DNA from 2 places in the Micromonospora sp. WMMA1949 genome. Region 2 is predicted to be linked to the other one. Evidence: riboswitches for the same ligand, from Rfam matches in the RefSeq annotation. Region 2 holds a riboswitch; the other holds the start of a gene.
What was found. Region 2 has a riboswitch for thiamine pyrophosphate ahead of thiE (thiamine phosphate synthase). Riboswitches for the same ligand answer to the same signal wherever they lie in the genome.
Positions count from the first base shown of each region.

Region 1: it holds a riboswitch for thiamine pyrophosphate, as region 2 does, so the genes downstream of both, O7607_RS19320 (ECF transporter S component) here and thiE (thiamine phosphate synthase) in region 2, are expected to answer to the same signal.

Region 1 is NZ_JAPZBG010000001.1:4,077,730-4,086,110, reverse strand. It holds gene O7607_RS19350 (ArsR/SmtB family transcription factor) at 1-299, shown strand, start outside; gene O7607_RS19345 (hypothetical protein) at 352-957, shown strand; gene O7607_RS19340 (acyl-CoA dehydrogenase family protein) at 968-2,941, opposite strand; gene O7607_RS19335 (DUF6328 family protein) at 3,050-3,550, opposite strand; gene O7607_RS19330 (SIS domain-containing protein) at 3,642-4,391, opposite strand; gene O7607_RS19325 (alpha/beta fold hydrolase) at 4,388-5,224, opposite strand; TPP riboswitch at 5,301-5,407, shown strand; gene O7607_RS19320 (ECF transporter S component) at 5,483-6,073, shown strand; gene O7607_RS19315 (ABC transporter ATP-binding protein) at 6,185-7,618, shown strand; gene O7607_RS19310 (energy-coupling factor transporter transmembrane component T family protein) at 7,615-8,381, shown strand, end outside.
Region 2 is NZ_JAPZBG010000001.1:3,377,313-3,385,693, forward strand. It holds gene O7607_RS16065 (aldo/keto reductase) at 1-277, shown strand, start outside; gene O7607_RS16070 (endonuclease domain-containing protein) at 1,435-2,346, opposite strand; TPP riboswitch at 2,465-2,576, shown strand; gene thiE (thiamine phosphate synthase) at 2,571-3,197, shown strand; gene thiO (glycine oxidase ThiO) at 3,191-4,315, shown strand; gene thiS (sulfur carrier protein ThiS) at 4,312-4,512, shown strand; gene O7607_RS16090 (thiazole synthase) at 4,517-5,290, shown strand; gene O7607_RS16095 (thiamine phosphate synthase) at 5,353-6,018, shown strand; gene thiD (bifunctional hydroxymethylpyrimidine kinase/phosphomethylpyrimidine kinase) at 6,098-6,886, shown strand; gene thiC (phosphomethylpyrimidine synthase ThiC) at 6,904-8,381, shown strand, end outside.

The DNA.
Region 1 (8,381 bases), 700 kb from region 2:
CCGGCACGAACGGGTACGACGCCTTCGAGGGTGCGGGTGACCTGCTGCGCGCGCTCTCGGCCCCGATCCGGCTCGCGATCGTCAGCGAGCTGGCCGAGGGCGAGCGCTGCGTGCACGAGCTGGTCGAGAAGCTCGGCGCGCCGCAGCCGCTCGTCTCCCAGCACCTGCGGGTGCTGCGCGGCGCCGGGGTGGTACGCGGGTCGCGGCGCGGCCGGGAGATCGCGTACGCGCTGGTCGACGACCACGTCGCGCACATCGTGGCGGACGCGGTCAGTCACGCCGGCGAAGGGTCGCACTGAGCGGGAAATCCGCCAGGTGCCGACGCGCCCGCGCCGTGGGACGCTGTCCGGCGTGAAGATCTACGCCGACCGTTTTCCCACCGCCGTCCGCCAGTTCCTCACCGACCTGCTCGTGGTCGTCTGGGTGTACGCGGCGATCCGCTTCGCGCTGTGGCTGCACGACGTGGTCGAGAAGCTCGCCGTACCCGGGCAGAAGCTGGAAGGTGCCGGCGGTGGTCTCGCCGACAACCTGGCCGACGCCGGCGGCAAGGTCGGCCGGGTGCCGATCGTCGGAGACGAGCTGACCGCGCCGTTCACCCGGGCCGCCGACGCCGCCCGCGCGGTCGCCGACGCGGGCCGCGACCAGCAGGAACTGGTCGGGCAGCTCGCGCTCGGGCTGACCGTCGCGGTGCTGGTGTTCCCGCTCGGCCTGGTGCTGTTCGGCTGGCTGCCGCTGCGCCTGCGCTGGATGCGCCGGGCCGGCGCGGCGAAGGCGCTGGCCGGTGCGCCGGCCGGCCGGGACCTGCTGGCGCTGCGCGCGCTGGCCGGTCAGCCGCTGTCGAAGCTGACCCGGATCGCGCCCGACGTCGCCGAGGCGTGGCGGCGCGGCGACGACGCGACAGTCGACGCGCTCGCCGCGCTGGAGCTGCGCGAACTGGGGCTGCGCGGCGGCCGGTGAGGCGCGCCGGTCAGCCAGCGGGCGGGATGCGGCGTCGCACATCCTCGGCGGTGGACGGGCCGGCTTCCCAGCGGGCCACCCACGGCAGGTCGGCCGGCGGCGTGACCACGCCGTCCTCCAGTGCGGCGTACCGGCCGGCGACGATCCGCTTGGCGGCGGCCACGTCGACCGAGTCGGTGTTCGACCACAGGCCGGTGAACAGCTCGTCGACGCGCAGCCGGGCCTGACGGCAGAACAGGTCGGCCAACTCGACGTTCTCCGGGTGCGCGTCCCGCTCGGCGTAGGCCCGGACGCAGACCGCGCTCATCGCGAACAGCTCCGCCCCGATGTCCACCACCCGGCCGAGGAACGCCTGCTTGCGCTCCATCTTCCCCTGCCAGCGCGACATCGCGTAGAAGGTCGACCGGGCCAGCTTGCGGGAGGTCCGCTCGACGTGGCGCAGGTGCCCGGCCAGCGGCCCAAACTCCTGGTACGCCCCGGGCGTCTGCCCCTTGCCGACGGCGAGCGTGGGCAGCCACTTCGCGTAGAAGGCGCCGGCCCGCGCGCCCGCCTTGGCCTTGCGGCCCAGACCGGCGTCGGGGTCGATGATGTCGCCCGCCACGGACAGGTGCGCGTCGACCGCCTCGCGGGCGATCAGCAGGTGCATGATCTCGGTGGAGCCCTCGAAGATCCGGTTGATCCGCAGGTCGCGCAGGAGCTGCTCGACGGCGGCCGGTCGCTCTCCCCGGGCGGCGAGCGAGTCGGCCGTCTCGTAGCCGCGGCCACCGCGGATCTGGATCAGCTCGTCGGCGATCCGCCAGGCCATCTCGCTGGCGTAGAGCTTGACCAGCGCCGCCTCGATCCGGATGTCGTTGCGGTCGTCGTCGGCGAGCATGCAGGACAGGTCGAGCATCGACTCCATGCCGTACGTGGTGGCGGCGATGAAGGACAGCTTCTTCGCCACCGCCTCGTGCTCGCCCACCGGACGGCCCCACTGGACCCGGTCCGCCGCCCACTCCCGGGCCACGTTGAGCGCCCACTTGCCGGCGCCGACGCACATGGCCGGCAGCGAGAGCCGCCCGGTGTTCAACGTGGTCAGCGCGATCTTCAGGCCCTTGCCCTCGCCGCCGATCACGTTCTCCTTCGGCACGAACACGTCGTGGAACCGGGTGAGGCTGTTCTCCAGGCCGCGCAGCCCGACGAAGGAGTTGCGCCGCTCGACGGTGATGCCGTCGCTGTCGCCCTCCACCACGAACGCGGTGATGCCGCCGCGCCGCCCCTCGGCGGCCGGTACCCGGGCCATCACCACCAGCAGCGTGGCGAGCGTGCCGTTCGTGGCCCAGAGCTTCACCCCGTTGAGCCGGTAGCCGGTGCCGTCGGCGGTGGGCTCGGCGGTGGTGGCGAGCCGGGCCGGGTCGGAGCCGACGTCCGGTTCGGTGAGCAGGAACGCGGAGACCTCACCGGCCGCGAGCCGGGGCAGGAACCGTTCCTTCTGCTCGGGTGTGCCGAACATCTTCAGCGGCTGCGGCACGCCGATCGACTGGTGCGCGGAGAGCAGCGCGCTGACCGCCGGGTTCACCGAGCCGACGAGCATCAGCGCCCGGCAGTAGTGCAGGTTGCTCAAGCCGAGCCCGCCGTACTTCCGGTCGATCTTCATGCCGAACGTGCCGAGCCCGGCCAGGCCGTGGAACACCTCGTCGGGGATGCGCGCGTCCCGCTCGATCGCCTCACCGTCCACCTCGGACGTCAGATACGCGCGCAGCGCGCCGAGGAACTCGTCCGCGCGGGCCACCTCGGCCGGGTCGGGGCGGGGCCACGGGTCGATCAGGTCGAGCCGGAAGCGGCCGAGGAACAGTTCCTTGCCGAAGCTGGGCCGGTCCCAGGCCGACTCGCGGGCCGCCTCGGCGACCTGGCGGGCCTCCTTCTCGGAGACCTGGCCCGCCTCGGTGGGAAGCGGCCCCGCACCGTCGGGTGACTCGGGCCGGCTGTTCTGTGTCGTGGTCACGGCTGCCTCCTCGTCGGTCCGGCTGCGTCGACGCGTGCGACGAAAACGACGCTACCCCCGGGTGTTACCCAGGGGTAGCGTTGCGTGCACGTCCGATTTGGCGGACCGTCAGTCGGTCAGCGACTGCGGGCTGTCGTCCTCGTCGTCGATGTCGTCCTCACCCCAGTTGCGCCGGCTGAACGGCAGGATCGCCCAGAAGGTCAGGAACCACAGGCCGGTGAGCGCGCTGAGCAGGAACGCGATCGGCCGGTCCAGCACGAAGTCGGTGACCAGCAGGACCGAGCTGACCATCGCGATCAGCATGAAGAACAGGCCGCCGGTGGCCATCCGGTGGGCGAACCGGACCAGCTCCGGCTTGCGGCCCTGCCGGAACAACGCCCGGTGGAACGCGACCGGAGAGATGATCATCGCGGCGGACGCGGCGGCGGTCAGCAGCGCCAGGATGTAGACGTCGCGCTGGAACTCCGTGGTCCGGCCGAACCCGTTGCTGAACGGCAGCGTCAGCAGGAAGGCGAAGAGGATCTGCACGCCTGTCTGCGCGACCCGCAGCTCCTGCAACAGATCGGCGAAGTTGCGCTGCCAGCGCTGCTTCTCGGATTCCTTGGACACTCGCGGACCTCCCCGGGAGACGGCACGGCCGGCGGGTGAACGCCCACCGGCAGCACCGCCTGTGCCCCGTACGGGCGATCACGAAACCGGTTCAGGAACCCCTGCGGATCCGGCCCGCGTACCGTGCCTCCAGCTCGGCGTTGTGCTCGTCGCCGCCGGTGATGTTCGCGGACAGGTAGACCGGCGGGCGCTGCCCCGCCGCGACCAGCCGGGCCACCACCTCGGTGACGATCTGCTGCGCGAGCAGCGCCGCGGTGATCGAGGAGACCGCGCCGACCGCGCCGCCACCCGGAAGCGGCAACGTCGCGTCGCCGTACGGGGCTCCGTTGTCCAGCACCACGTCGGCGAAGTCGGCGAGCTTGCGGCCGGACGGGTGCCGCGAGGTCATCCGGGCCGAGTGCTGCGCCGAGGTGATCGCCACCAGGCCGTGCCCGCGTTCCTTCACGATGGACGCGAACTCGACCATCGCCCCGTTCACGCCCGAGTTCGAGGCCAGCACGAATACGTCCTGCGGCCGGATCGGCGCCAGCTCGTAGAGGCGGTGCGCCACGGCCGGATCGCGTTCCAGCTTCGGGCCGAGCACGTCGGCCGGGTCGCCGCCGATCAGCACCAGGTCCCGCAGCGCGATCCGGTTGGTGGGCACCAGGCCGCCGGCCCGCCCGGCGATCTCCATGGCCAGCGCCTCGGAGTGCCCGGTGCCGAACGCGTGCACCACACCGTCGGCGCGCAGCGCGGCCGCGATCAGGTCGGCCGCGTCGGCCACGTTCTGCCGCTGCGCGGCGGCCACCCGGCCGATCGTCTCGGTCACCACCGCCAGGTACGCGTCGGCGCTCACCGTCATGCCTCCTCCGTTCCTGTGCAACGGGCGAGGATCGCCTCGGCCAGCGGGCCGGGCGCCTCGTCCGGAATCCAGTGGCTGACCCCGGGCAGTTCCACGAACCGGTAGTCACCGGTGACGCGCGCGGCGCACGCCTGCGCCGCCGTCCGGCCGATCGCCACGTCCTTGTCGCTCCAGACGAACGTGGTCGGCACCCCGACCGGGGCGACCGCCTTCATGTCCGCCCCGGTCATCGCGCGATACCAGTTCAGCGCCGCCGTCAACGCGCCCGGCTCGCGCATCGGCTCGGCGTAGCGCGCCACCGTACCGGCGTCGCCCACGCCGCTCAGCAGCTTGCGCAGCGTGGCGCCGTTCCACGCCAGCAGCACCTTCTCCGCCGTACCGGGCTTGCGGAACAACGCGATGTAGGCGGACTTGACCTTCTGCCGGGGGTCGGTGGCGAGCGCGTGGCCCATCGCCGCCGGATGCGGCACCGACACCGCGGTCAGCGTCCGCACCCGGTCCGGGTGCGCCGCCGCCAGGCCCCACGCCACGATGGCGCCCCAGTCGTGGCCGACCACGTGGGCGCGAGTCACCCCGAGCGCGTCGAGCACGGCCGCCGCGTCGGCCACCAGCTCCGGAATCCGGTACGCCCCGATGTCGGCCGGACGCGCGCCGGGCGAGTAGCCGCGCTGGTCGAGCGCGTACGTGCGCAGCCCGGCGGCGTGCAGCGCGGGCGTGACCGCGTCCCACTCGCCCGAGTGCTGCGGGAAGCCGTGCAGCAGCAGGACCGGGTCGCCGCCCTCGGGACCGCCGGCGCGTACCTCGAACGTCAGTCCCCGCGCATCCACCAGCATGATCGCCACCATACCGACACTCGCCCTGCTGGGCCCCGGGCCGTGGTCGGTGCTAGCGTCTGCGACGAGACAACTTCACATCCGACAGGGGAGCGCACAGCGCTGAGAGTGCGGGCCGGTGCCCGCAGACCCTCGAACCTGATCTGGGTAATGCCAGCGCAGGGAGTTCGGTCGACCTCCAGCCGCGTCGCCGTCCGGTGACCACCGGGCGCGGCGTGCGTCTTCTCCTGGTTCACCTCGACGAACTGGGAGCCAATCGTGAACCGTACCGACAGCAACCGCTGGCGTACCGTCGACATCGTCGTCGCCTCGGTCATCGCCGTCGCCTTCGGCGTCGTCTTCTGGGCCTGGGGCCTGCTCTGGAGCGCCACCGACGCGGCGTTCGCGTTCTTCCCGCCGGCGCAGGCAGTGCTCTACGGCGTGTGGCTGATCCCGGCGGTGCTCGCCGGCCTGATCATCCGCAAGCCGGGCGCCGCGCTGTACTGCGAGACGGTGGCCGCCATCATCTCCGCCCTGCTGGGCAGCCAGTGGGCGAGCATCGTGATCCTCCAGGGCCTGATGCAGGGCATCGGCGCCGAGCTGGCCTTCGCGGCGTTCCGGTACCGCTCGTTCCGCCTGCCGGTGGCGGTGCTGGCCGGTGCGCTGACCGGCCTCGGTGCTGCGATCTTCGACTTCGTCTACTGGAACAAGGCGTACGACTTCGCCTCCTACCGCCTCCCGTACGCGCTGATCACTATCGTCAGCGCCACTATCGTCGCCGGTCTGGGCGCGCACGTCCTCACCCGCGCGCTGGCGAACACCGGCGTCCTGGACCGCTTCCCCGCCGGCCGCGACCGCGCCCTGGTCTAGCCCCCCTCCCCACTTCCGCCCGGTGATCAAGGAGTTCGCGTCCGCCGGGGACGGTTCTCCGGACGCGAACTCCTTGATCACGCAGGCTGGGCCGGGAGGGGGTGGTGGGCGGTGAGCGCTGTGGTGCTGCGGGGGTTCGGGTGGCGGCACGGAGGACGCAAGCGCTGGGCTCTGCGCGGAGTGGATCTGCGCGTGGAGAGCGGCGAGCGGGTGCTGCTGCTCGGGCCCTCCGGGGCCGGTAAGAGCACGTTGCTGGCGGCGCTGGCCGGACTGCTGCCGGAGGACTCCGGCGAGCAGGAGGGCACCGTCGAGATCGACGGGCTGGACCCGCGCAAGGCGCGTGAGCGCGTCGGCATCCTGTTCCAGGACCCGCAGACCCAGCTCGTCATGGCCCGCTCCGGCGACGACGTGGCGTTCGGGCTGGAGAACCGGGGCGTACCGGCCGGCGAGATCTGGTCCCGCGTCGACGAGGCGCTGCACCGGGTCGGCTTCCCGTACCCCCGGGACCGCCCGACCGCCGCGCTCAGCGGCGGGGAGCAGCAGCGGCTGGCCCTGGCCGGCACGCTCGCGCTGCGCCCCGGGCTGCTGCTGCTCGACGAGCCCACCGCCAACCTCGACCCGGCCGGCGCCGGCCTGATCCGCCGGGCCGTCGCGAACGCGCTCGACCCGGACACCACGATGATCCTGGTCGAGCACCGGGTCACCGAGGCGCTGCCGCTGGTCGGCCGCGTCGTGGTGCTGGAACCCGGCGGCGGCGTCCGCGCCGACGGGCCGCCCGACGCGGTCTTCGCCGCGCACGGTGACGCGCTGGCCGCCGCCGGGGTCTGGGTACCCGGCCACGTCGCGCCACCCCGGCACGCCACCACGCCGCCCGGCGACGTGCTGCTCACCGCGGAGCGGCTCGGCCTCCCGCCCCGGCTGAACCCCACCGATCTTCGGGTACGCGCCGGCGAGGCGCTCGCCGTCCTCGGCCCCAACGGGGCCGGCAAGTCCACACTGGCGCTGCTCCTGGGCGGCCTGCTGAAACCCGGAGCGGGGGCCGTCACCGCGTCCGCCGAACTCGCCGGGCGGGACGCGCGCACTCCCCCGCACCGCTGGCGGGCACCCGCGCTGGTCCGCCGGATCGGTTCGGTGTTCCAGGACCCGGAGCACCAGTTCGTCACCGCCACGGTCCGCGACGAGCTGGCGCTCGGCCCGCGCCGCATCGGCCGGCCCGAGCCGGCGGTCACCGCCACCGTGGACGAGCTGTTGCACCGGCTGCGGCTGGACCGGCTGGCGGGCGCCAACCCGTACACCCTCTCGGGTGGCGAGGCGCGGCGGCTGAGCGTGGCGACGGCGCTGGCCACCGCGCCCCGCCTGCTGATCTGCGACGAGCCCACGTTCGGCCAGGACCGGCGGACCTGGCTGGAGCTGGTCGACCTGCTGGCCGAGCTGCGCGACGCCGGGCACGGCGTGGTCACGGTGACCCACGACGAGGACTTCGTCGCCGCGCTCGCCGACCGGACGCTCGCCCTGGACCGCCCGCCCGCCGGGGTGCTCCCGTGATCAACCTCGAACCGGTCGCCGCGCCCGGCGCGCCGCTGGCCCGGCGCAACCCGGTGGCGAAGCTGGCCGCCGCGGTGGTCTTCACGCTGATCCTGGTGGCGACGCTCGATCCGGTGGCCCCGGCCCTCGCCATCGCCGTCGAACTCGCGGTGCTGCCGCTGTTCGGCGTCCGCTACCGGGTGCTGGCCCGCCGGGCCTGGCCGCTGCTCGCCGGCGCCGTCGGCATCCTCGTCACGCTGGTGCTGTTCGCGGCCGACCGCTCCGGCCCGGTGCTGCTCCAGGCCGGACCGATCCTGGTCACCCAGGGCGTGCTGATGACCGCGCTCGGGCTGGTGCTGCGCATGTTCGCGGTGGCGCTGCCCGGCATCGTCGTGTTCGCCACCACCGACCCGACGGACCTGGCCGACGCGTTGATCCAGAACGCGAGGACGCCCGCCCGGTTCGCCATCGGGGCGCTCGCCGCGTTCCGGATGGTGCCGCTGCTGGAACAGGAGTGGCGGATGATCAGCATGGCCCGCCGGGCCCGCGGCGTGGACGCGGGCCGCAACCCGGTGGCCAGGTTGCGGCTTTTCGCGTCCACCGCGTTCACGCTGTTGGTGGGCGCGATCCGGCGGGGTACCCGGCTGGCGGTGGCGATGGACGCCCGGGGCTTCGACGCCGGCACCCCGCGCACAGTGGCCCGTCCCCAGCGCTTCACCGGCGCCGACGCCCTGCTCGTCGCAGGCGCCGCCCTGCTGGCAGGCGCCGCCTTGGCGACAAGCAT
Region 2 (8,381 bases):
CGAGGCACCCCCGGCCGGTAGCCGCCTGGCCGGTGGCGGCCGGTACGCCGAGCGGCTGGCCGCCGCGCGCTGGGACGTCATCGAGGCGATCGAGGCGTACGCGGCCGAGCGCGGGATCAGCATGCTCCAGGTGGCCATCGGCGGCCTGGCGGCCCGTCCCGCCGTGACGTCCGTGATCGCCGGCGCGACCACTGCCGAGCAGGTGAAGGCGAACGCCGAAGCGGGGACGTGGCAGCCCAGCGACGAGGACCTGGACGCCTTGGACGCCATCCTCTGACCGTCCCCGCCGGTGCCGACGCGCCCGCCCGCGCGTCGGGTCCGCCCGTGCGCCCGAGCGTTGGGTCCGCTCGCGCTCGGGTCCCGCCCGTGCGCCCCGCCCGTGCGTTGGGCCCGCCCGCGCTTGGGTCCGCCCGTGCGTCCGGTCCGCGCGTTGGGTCCGCTCGCGCTTAGGTCCGCCCGTGCGCCCGCGCGTTGGGTCCGCTCCCGCTTAGGTCCGCCCGTGCGCTCGCGTTCGGTCCGCCCGCGCGTCGGATCCCGCCCGTGCATCCGGTCCGCGCGTTGGGTCCGCTCGCGCTTGGGTCCCGCCCGTGCGTCCGGTCCGTGCGTTGGGCCCGCCCGCGAGTGGGGCCAGCTCGCTCGATCGGCCCGTCCGCGCGGTCCGTCCGCGCGTTGGGTCCGTCCGCGCGTTCGGTCCACCGGTGTTCGGTCCACCGGTGTTCGGTCCGCCCGCGCATCGCAGGTGCGCCCGCTCGTCGGCGTGCAACCGTCGGGGCTTGCCCCGCGCGGCGGGGTGCGCCCACCGGGCCCCGCCCGCGCGCGGAGGCACCCATGGCGTTCCACTCAGAGGCAGCGCCCACGATGGCTGGAACGGTATGGGTGTCAAGAGGGCCTTGAGACACCCATGGCGTTCCACTCGTCGCCAGATTCAGTCGCGAGTGGAACGCCATGGGTGTCTGCGGCGGCCTCCTGACGCCCGTGGTGTCTCGGGCGGCTCGGCCCGGCCCGGCCCAGCCCGGCTCGGCTCGGCTCGGCTCGGCTCGGCCCGGCCCGGCCCGGCCCGGCTCGGCCCGGCTCGGCTCGGTCGGCCCAGCCCAGCCCGGCCCGGCCCGGCTCGGCCCGGCCCTGCTTGGCCCGGCCCGGCCCGGTTCGGCTCGGCCAGGTCAGGCACCACGGGTCAGGCGCCGGGTGGCGGTGGCCGGGCCGGCGCGCGCCGGGGCGAGACTCGTAGCTGCGGGCTGCGGGCTGCGGGCTGCGGGCTGCGGGCTGCGGGCTGCGGGCTGCGGGCTGGAGGCGCGGCGGGGTGCGGCGGGCTGCGTGCCGGAGGCGTGGTGCGGCGGGGTGCGGACCAGAGGCGTGGCAGGGTGCCGCGGGTGCGGGTGCGGGTGCGGGTGCGGGTGCGGGTGCGGGTGCGGGTGCGGGTGCGGCGGGTGCGGGTCAGTGGTTTGCCGCGGTGGCGCGACGTTCGGCCAGGGCCTGGCGTACCAGGGCGACTGTGGCGTCGGGACGGCGCAGCACGTCGTCGGCGGTGAACCGGAGCACGACCCACCCGGCCGCGCGGAGCGCGTTCAGTCGCGCCACGTCCCGCCGGAAGTGAGCCCGTTCCCGGTGGTGGTCGCCGTCGTACTCGACCGCGAGGCGGAGAGCCGGCCAGGCCAGGTCCACCCGGGCCACGAAGCGTCCGCCGGCGCGCACCTCGTGCTGGGCGGTGAGCGGGCCGAGACCGGCGTCGAGGAGGAGCAGCCGCAGCCGCGTCTCCATCGGAGACTCGCTCAACGGCTCGGCCATCGCCAGCACCTCGCGCAGCAGCGGAGCGCCCGGCCAACCCGTCCGGTCGGCGGCGTAGGCCCGCAGTGCGGGCAGCTTCACGACCCGGCGACGCAGCAGCGCGTCGACGGCGACCAGCGCCTCGGCGAGTGAGCCCTGCCGGCCCAGGTCGAACGCGGTACGCAGCGAGGTGGTGACCGGCAGCCCGCCGAAGAAGGTGCGGTCCCGCTCCGGCAGGGGCGACCGGACCACCCGCAACCGTGGGTGCGGTCGCAGTCGAGCAGCGGTCGGCAGCAGCACGGTGACCGGCGCGTCGCGGGTGAGCACGTCCGCGCCGAACAACCAGGCGGCGCTGCGTCCCGCCAGCACGGCACCCGGCGGCAGGCGCAACGCCACCGCCTCGCACCACATCCGGTGGTCGTCGGCGCGGTGTCCGTCCCGATGCACGTACACGTCCGGGAGCAGGCGAATCCACGTCGGCCCGCGCAGCATCGTCCAGGTGAGCAGCCCTTCGGACACGGCGCGGCCGCCCCGGAACGGCAGGGTCGCCAGGCGGCGCGGGACACGGGCGGGAACGGACATCCCAGCAGCGTGTCGTGACGAGACGGTCACCCACTGCCCCGATCCGGCGGACGGCTGGTTCCTGGGAAAAACCTCACCCGGGCTTCCGTACGGGCAGGAGGCGTCGTACGGTAGGCCGCAAGTGACCCACGGGAGCCCGGTGCGGACCGGGCTGAGAGGGGGGCTGGGAGCCCCCGACCGTCGAACCTGATCCGGGTAATGCCGGCGCAGGGAGGAGCGTTGCCGTGCTGTCCCTGGGACGACTGCATCTCATCACCGACACCCGGCCGGGGCGTGACCCGCTCGCCGTGCTGCGTGCCGCCCTGCCGGTAGCCGGCGCCGACCTCGTCGTGCAGGTGCGCGTGGAGGACGACGCGACCGACCGGGAGGCGTACGAGCTGGCCCGGCTGGTGGTCGACGCCTGCCGGCCGTATGGGGCGCGGTGCCTGGTCAACGACCGGTTGCACGTGGCGCTCGCGGTGGGCGCGGCCGGGGGCCATGTCGGCGCGGACGACCTGCCGGTGCCCGCCGCGCGCCGGGTGCTCGGCCCGGACGCGGTGCTCGGCGCGACCGCCCGCGAGCCGGTGACCGCCCGTGCCGCGGTGGACGCCGGGGCCACCTACCTGGGCGTGGGCCCGTGTCACGTCACCACCACCAAGTCCGGCCTGCCGGAACCGATCGGCCCCGAGGGGATACGCGCGGTGGCGACGGCGGTGTCCGTGCCGGTGATCGCGATCGGCGGGGTGACCGCCGCGACCGTGCCGGCGTTGCGGGCGGCCGGTGCGTACGGGGTGGCGGTGGTCGGCGCGCTCAGCGCTGCTGCCGATCCGGCGTACGCCACCGCCGAGCTGATGCGGGCGCTGACGTGTTAACAAGGGACCCTTCCTCTACCGGAGGCGTTAACAGGGGGCCCTTCCTTACCGAGGTGGCGGTGGTGGGGGGCGGGCCGATCGGGTGGGCGATCGCGTGGCGGTGCGCGCAACGCGGACTGCGCGTGGTGGTGCACGACGACCGGCCCGGGTCGGGCGCCTCGTCGGTGGCCGCCGGGATGCTGTCGCCGGTCGCCGAGGCGTACTTCGGTGAGCACGAACTCACCGCGCTTCTCGTCGAGTCCGCCGCCCGCTGGCCCGGCTTCGCGGCTGAGCTGACCGAGGCGAGCGGCGTCGACATCGGCTACTCCACCGAGGGCACGCTCGTCGTCGGGCTCACCGCCGACGACCTGGCCGAGGCGAGGCGGCTGTGGTCGTACCAGCAGGGGTTGGGACTGCCGATCACGCCGTTGCGTCCCTCGGAGCTGCGCGGTCGCGAGCCGGCGCTGGCGCCGCGCGTGCGCGGCGGCGCTGTCGCGCCCGGTGACCACCAGGTCGATCCGCGGCGGCTGGTCGTCGCGTTGCGCACGGCCGCCGAACGCGCCGGTGTGGAGCTGCGTCCGGCCCGCGTCGGCGCGTTGTCCGAGGTGGACGCGCGGGTCACGGTGGTCGCGGCGGGCTGCGGCGCGGCGGCGCTGACCGGCCTGCCGGTCCGGCCGGTCAAGGGCCAGGTGCTGCGGCTGCGCGCGCCCGGTGACGGTCCGCCGGGCTTCCGGCACGTGATCCGGGGGTACGCGGACAGCGAGTCGGTCTACCTGGTGCCCCGGGACAGCGGTGAGGTCGTGGTCGGGGCGACGGTCGAGGAGCGCGCGGACACCGCTGTCACCGCCGGTGGCGTGCTGACGCTGCTGCGCGCCGCCGCGGAGCTGGTGCCGGAACTCGTCGAGTACGAGCTGGTGGAGGCCGTCGCGGGGCTGCGCCCCGGTACGCCGGACAACGCGCCGATCATCGGGCCGCTGCCGGGGCGGCCGGGCGTGGTCGCGGCGACCGGGCACCACCGGCACGGCATCGTGCTCACCCCGGCTACCGCCGACCTGGTCACCGAGCTGATCGTCACCGGCGAGCCGGATTCCGCGCTCGCCCCCTTCACCCCGGATCGCTTCGGGAAGGAGCGCACGTGAAACTGATCGTCAACGGCACGGGCCGGACGCTGCCCGACGGCGTCACCGTCGCCGAGGTGGTCCGCACCGTCACCGACCGGGAGCGCGGGCTCGCGGTGGCGGTGAACGGCGAGGTGGTGCCGCGCGGCGGCTGGCCGGAGAGCGTGCTGCGCGACGGCGACCGGGTCGAGGTCCTCAGCGCCACCCAGGGCGGGTGAGCGGATGTCCACGTTGGAAATCGGCGGGGTCACGTTCGGCTCCCGGCTCATTCTCGGCACCGGCGGCGCGGCCAACCTGCACGTGCTGGAGCAGGCGATCCGGGCGTCCGGCACCGAGCTGGTGACGCTGGCGCTGCGTCGGGTGGACACCACCCCCGGCGGGTCGGGTGGCCTGCTCGACCTGGTGGAGCGGTGCGGCGTACGGCTGCTGCCGAACACGGCCGGCTGCCGGACCGCTGTGGAGGCGGTGAAGACGGCGCACCTGGCGCGGGAGGCGTTCGACACCGACTGGGTGAAGCTGGAGGTGATCGGTGACGAGCGCACGCTCCTTCCCGACGGGGTGGAGCTGCTGCGCGCCGCCGAGGAGCTGGTGGCGGACGGGTTCACAGTGCTGCCGTACACGTCGGACGATCCGGTGCTGGCGCGGCGGCTGGCCGACGTGGGCTGCGCGGCGGTGATGCCGGCCGGGTCGCCGATCGGTTCCGGGCTGGGCATCGGCAACCCGCATCACATCCGGCTGATCCGGCAGGCCGTCGACGTGCCGGTGGTGCTCGACGCGGGCATCGGCACCGCCTCGGATGCGGCGCTCGCGATGGAGCTGGGCTGCGACGCGGTGCTGCTGGCGAGCGCCGTGACCCGGGCCGCCGACCCGGTGGCGATGGCCACGGCGATGCGCTACGCGGTCGAGGCCGGGCGTCTGGCGTACGGCGCGGGCCGCATCGCCCGCCGCTTCCACGCCCTCGCGTCCACCCCGGATGAGGGACGGCCCGACCTGTGACCGCCTCACGCCTAGCGGATCTTGGTACGGATGCGCCCTTCGAGGGGCGGCCGCGTACCAAGATCCAGGGCGGGCCGAGCGGCATCGTGCTGCTGACCGATCGGCGGGTCGCTCGACGGGCGCTCGTCGACGTGGTGGCGCGGGCCGTGGGTGGGGGAGTGCGGTGGGTGGTGCTGCGGGAGAAGGACCTACCGCGCGCCGAGCGCCTCGCGCTCGCCGCCGACCTGCGCGCGATCCTCGCCGACGCGGGCGGCACGCTGATCGTGGCCGGACCCGATCCGCTCGACGGGGACGCGGTGCACCTGCCCGCCGCCGGCCCGTACCCGCCGCCCGCCGTCGGACTCGTCGGCCGCTCCTGTCACGACACCGCCGAGCTGGCCCGCCTCACCACCGAGCACTACGCAACAGTGTCCCCGGTCTACGAGACAAAGACAAAGCCCGGCTACGGCCCGGCGTTGCGACCGGACGGATTGAGTGAGCTGGCGAAAGCCAGCCCGGTTCCGGTGCTCGCCCTGGGCGGCATCGAAACCCCGGCCCAGATCCACGCATGCATAGAGGCAGGCGCAACAGGAGTAGCGGTGCTGGGCGCCATCATGCGCGCGAAGGACCCGAGAGAAACCGCCACCACGCTGGGCAGCGCCTTCCAGGAGGCGGCCACCCGTGTGACGCGCACCCACCCCGCGCGACCCGACGAAGGCCCGCACGAGAAGGGCTGCGGCCGACCGTGACCACGCAGGGATCAAGCCTGACCGCCCGGAGTGGGCACGGTCGGCCGCAGCCCTCAACCGCAACAAACGGAGAAGACCAGTGACGCCGAAAACAGTTCTCACCGTCGCAGGATCCGACTCCGGAGCAGGAGCGGGCATCCAGGCCGACCTCAAGACGTTCGCCGCGCTCGGGGCGTACGGCACGACAGTCCTCACCGCCGTCACCGCGCAGAGCACCAGGGGCGTGGACGCCGTCCTGCCGCTGCCCCCACAGACGGTGCGCGACCAGATGGACAGCGTGCTCGGCGACTTCGACGTGCGCGCCGTGAAGAGCGGCATGCTCGGCACCCCCGCCGTCGCCGACGCGGTGGCCGACGCGGCCCGGGCCGGGAGGCTGCCGCACCTGGTCGTCGACCCGGTGCTGGTCGCCACGAGCGGGCACCGGCTCGGCGTGGTGGAGGCGGTCGAGCGGCTGCTGCCGTACGCGGAGGTGGCGACGCCGAACTGCGCGGAGGCCGCGGCCCTCACCGGAGGCCCGGTGGGCACGGTCGAGGAGATGGTCGCGGCTGCCGAGGCGCTCGCGGCGCGCGGACCGGCGTTCGTGGTGGTGACCGGCGGCGACGTGGACGCCGACGGCGAGTCGGTGGACGTGCTCGCGGGCGGCGGAACCACGCGGCTGCTGCGCGCGCCCCGGGTGGACACCCGGCACAACCACGGCACCGGCTGTTCGTTCTCGGCCGCCGTCGCGGTCCGGCTCGCCGCGGGCGACGCGGTGCCGGTCGCGGTGGCGGCCGCCAAGGAGTACGTCACCCGCGCGCTGACCGGCGCGCGGACCTGGGAGCTGGGCGCGGGACGCGGCCCGCTGGACCACTTCGGCTGGTCCGCATGAGCGACAGGGAGGCTGGCATGCAGGCACGTCGCAAGGTGTACGTGGAAGGCTCACGCCCGGACATCCGGGTGCCGTTCGCCGAGGTGACGCTGACCGGGGACAACCCACCGGTACGGCTCTACGACACCTCCGGTCCCGGCTCCGACCCGGAGGTGGGGCTGCCCGCACTGCGCGGGCCGTGGATCGCCGAGCGCGGCGACGTGGCCCCGGTGCGCGGTGCCGGCACGCCGCTGGCCGGAACCCGTCCGACCCAGCTCGCGTACGCCCGGGCCGGGATCGTCACGCCGGAGATGGAGTTCGTGGCGATCCGCGAGTCGGTGTCGCCGGAGTTCGTCCGGGACGAGATCGCGGCCGGGCGGGCCGTGCTGCCGCTGAACGTGAACCACCCGGAGTGCGAGCCGGCCATCATCGGCAAGGCGTTCCTGGTGAAGGTCAACGCCAACATCGGCACCTCGGCCGTCACCTCGTCGGTGGCCGAGGAGGTGGAGAAGCTGACCTGGGCGACTCGGTGGGGCGCGGACACCGTGATGGACCTGTCCACCGGCAAGCGCATCCATGAGACGCGCGAGGCGATCGTGCGGAACGCGCCGGTGCCGATCGGCACGGTGCCGATCTACCAGGCGCTGGAGAAGGTCGGCGGCGACCCGGTGAAGCTGAGCTGGGAGGTGTTCCGCGAGACCGTCATCGAGCAGGCGGAGCAGGGCGTCGACTACATGACCGTGCACGCCGGGGTGCTGCTGCCGTACGTGCCGCTGGCAGTGGACCGGGTGACGGGCATCGTGTCCCGGGGCGGCTCGATCATGGCGGCCTGGTGCCTGGCGCACCACGAGGAGAACTTCCTCTACACGAACTTTCGGGAGCTGTGTTCGCTGCTCGCGAAGTACGACGTCACGTTCTCCCTCGGCGACGGCCTGCGCCCCGGCTCCATCGCCGACGCCAACGACGAGGCGCAGTTCGCCGAGCTGCGCACGCTCGGCGAGCTGACGAAGGTCGCCTGGGAGTACGACGTCCAGGTGATGATCGAGGGCCCCGGGCACGTGCCGATGCACAAGATCAAGGAGAACGTGGACCTCCAGCAGGAGTGGTGCCACGAAGCGCCGTTCTACACGCTCGGGCCGCTGACCACCGACGTCGCGCCCGCGTACGACCACATCACCTCCGCGATCGGCGCGGCGATGATCGGCATGTTCGGCACCGCGATGCTCTGCTACGTCACCCCGAAGGAGCACCTCGGGCTGCCCGACCGCGACGACGTGAAGGCGGGCGTGATCGCGTACAAGATCGCGGCGCATGCGGCCGACCTGGCCAAGGGGCACCCGGGCGCGCAGGCGTGGGACGACGCGCTGTCGAAGGCCCGGTTCGAGTTCCGCTGGGAAGACCAGTTCAACCTGGCGCTCGACCCGGAGACCGCGCGGGCGTACCACGACGCGACACTGCCCGCCGAGCCCGCGAAGACCGCGCACTTCTGCTCGATGTGCGGGCCGAAGTTCTGCTC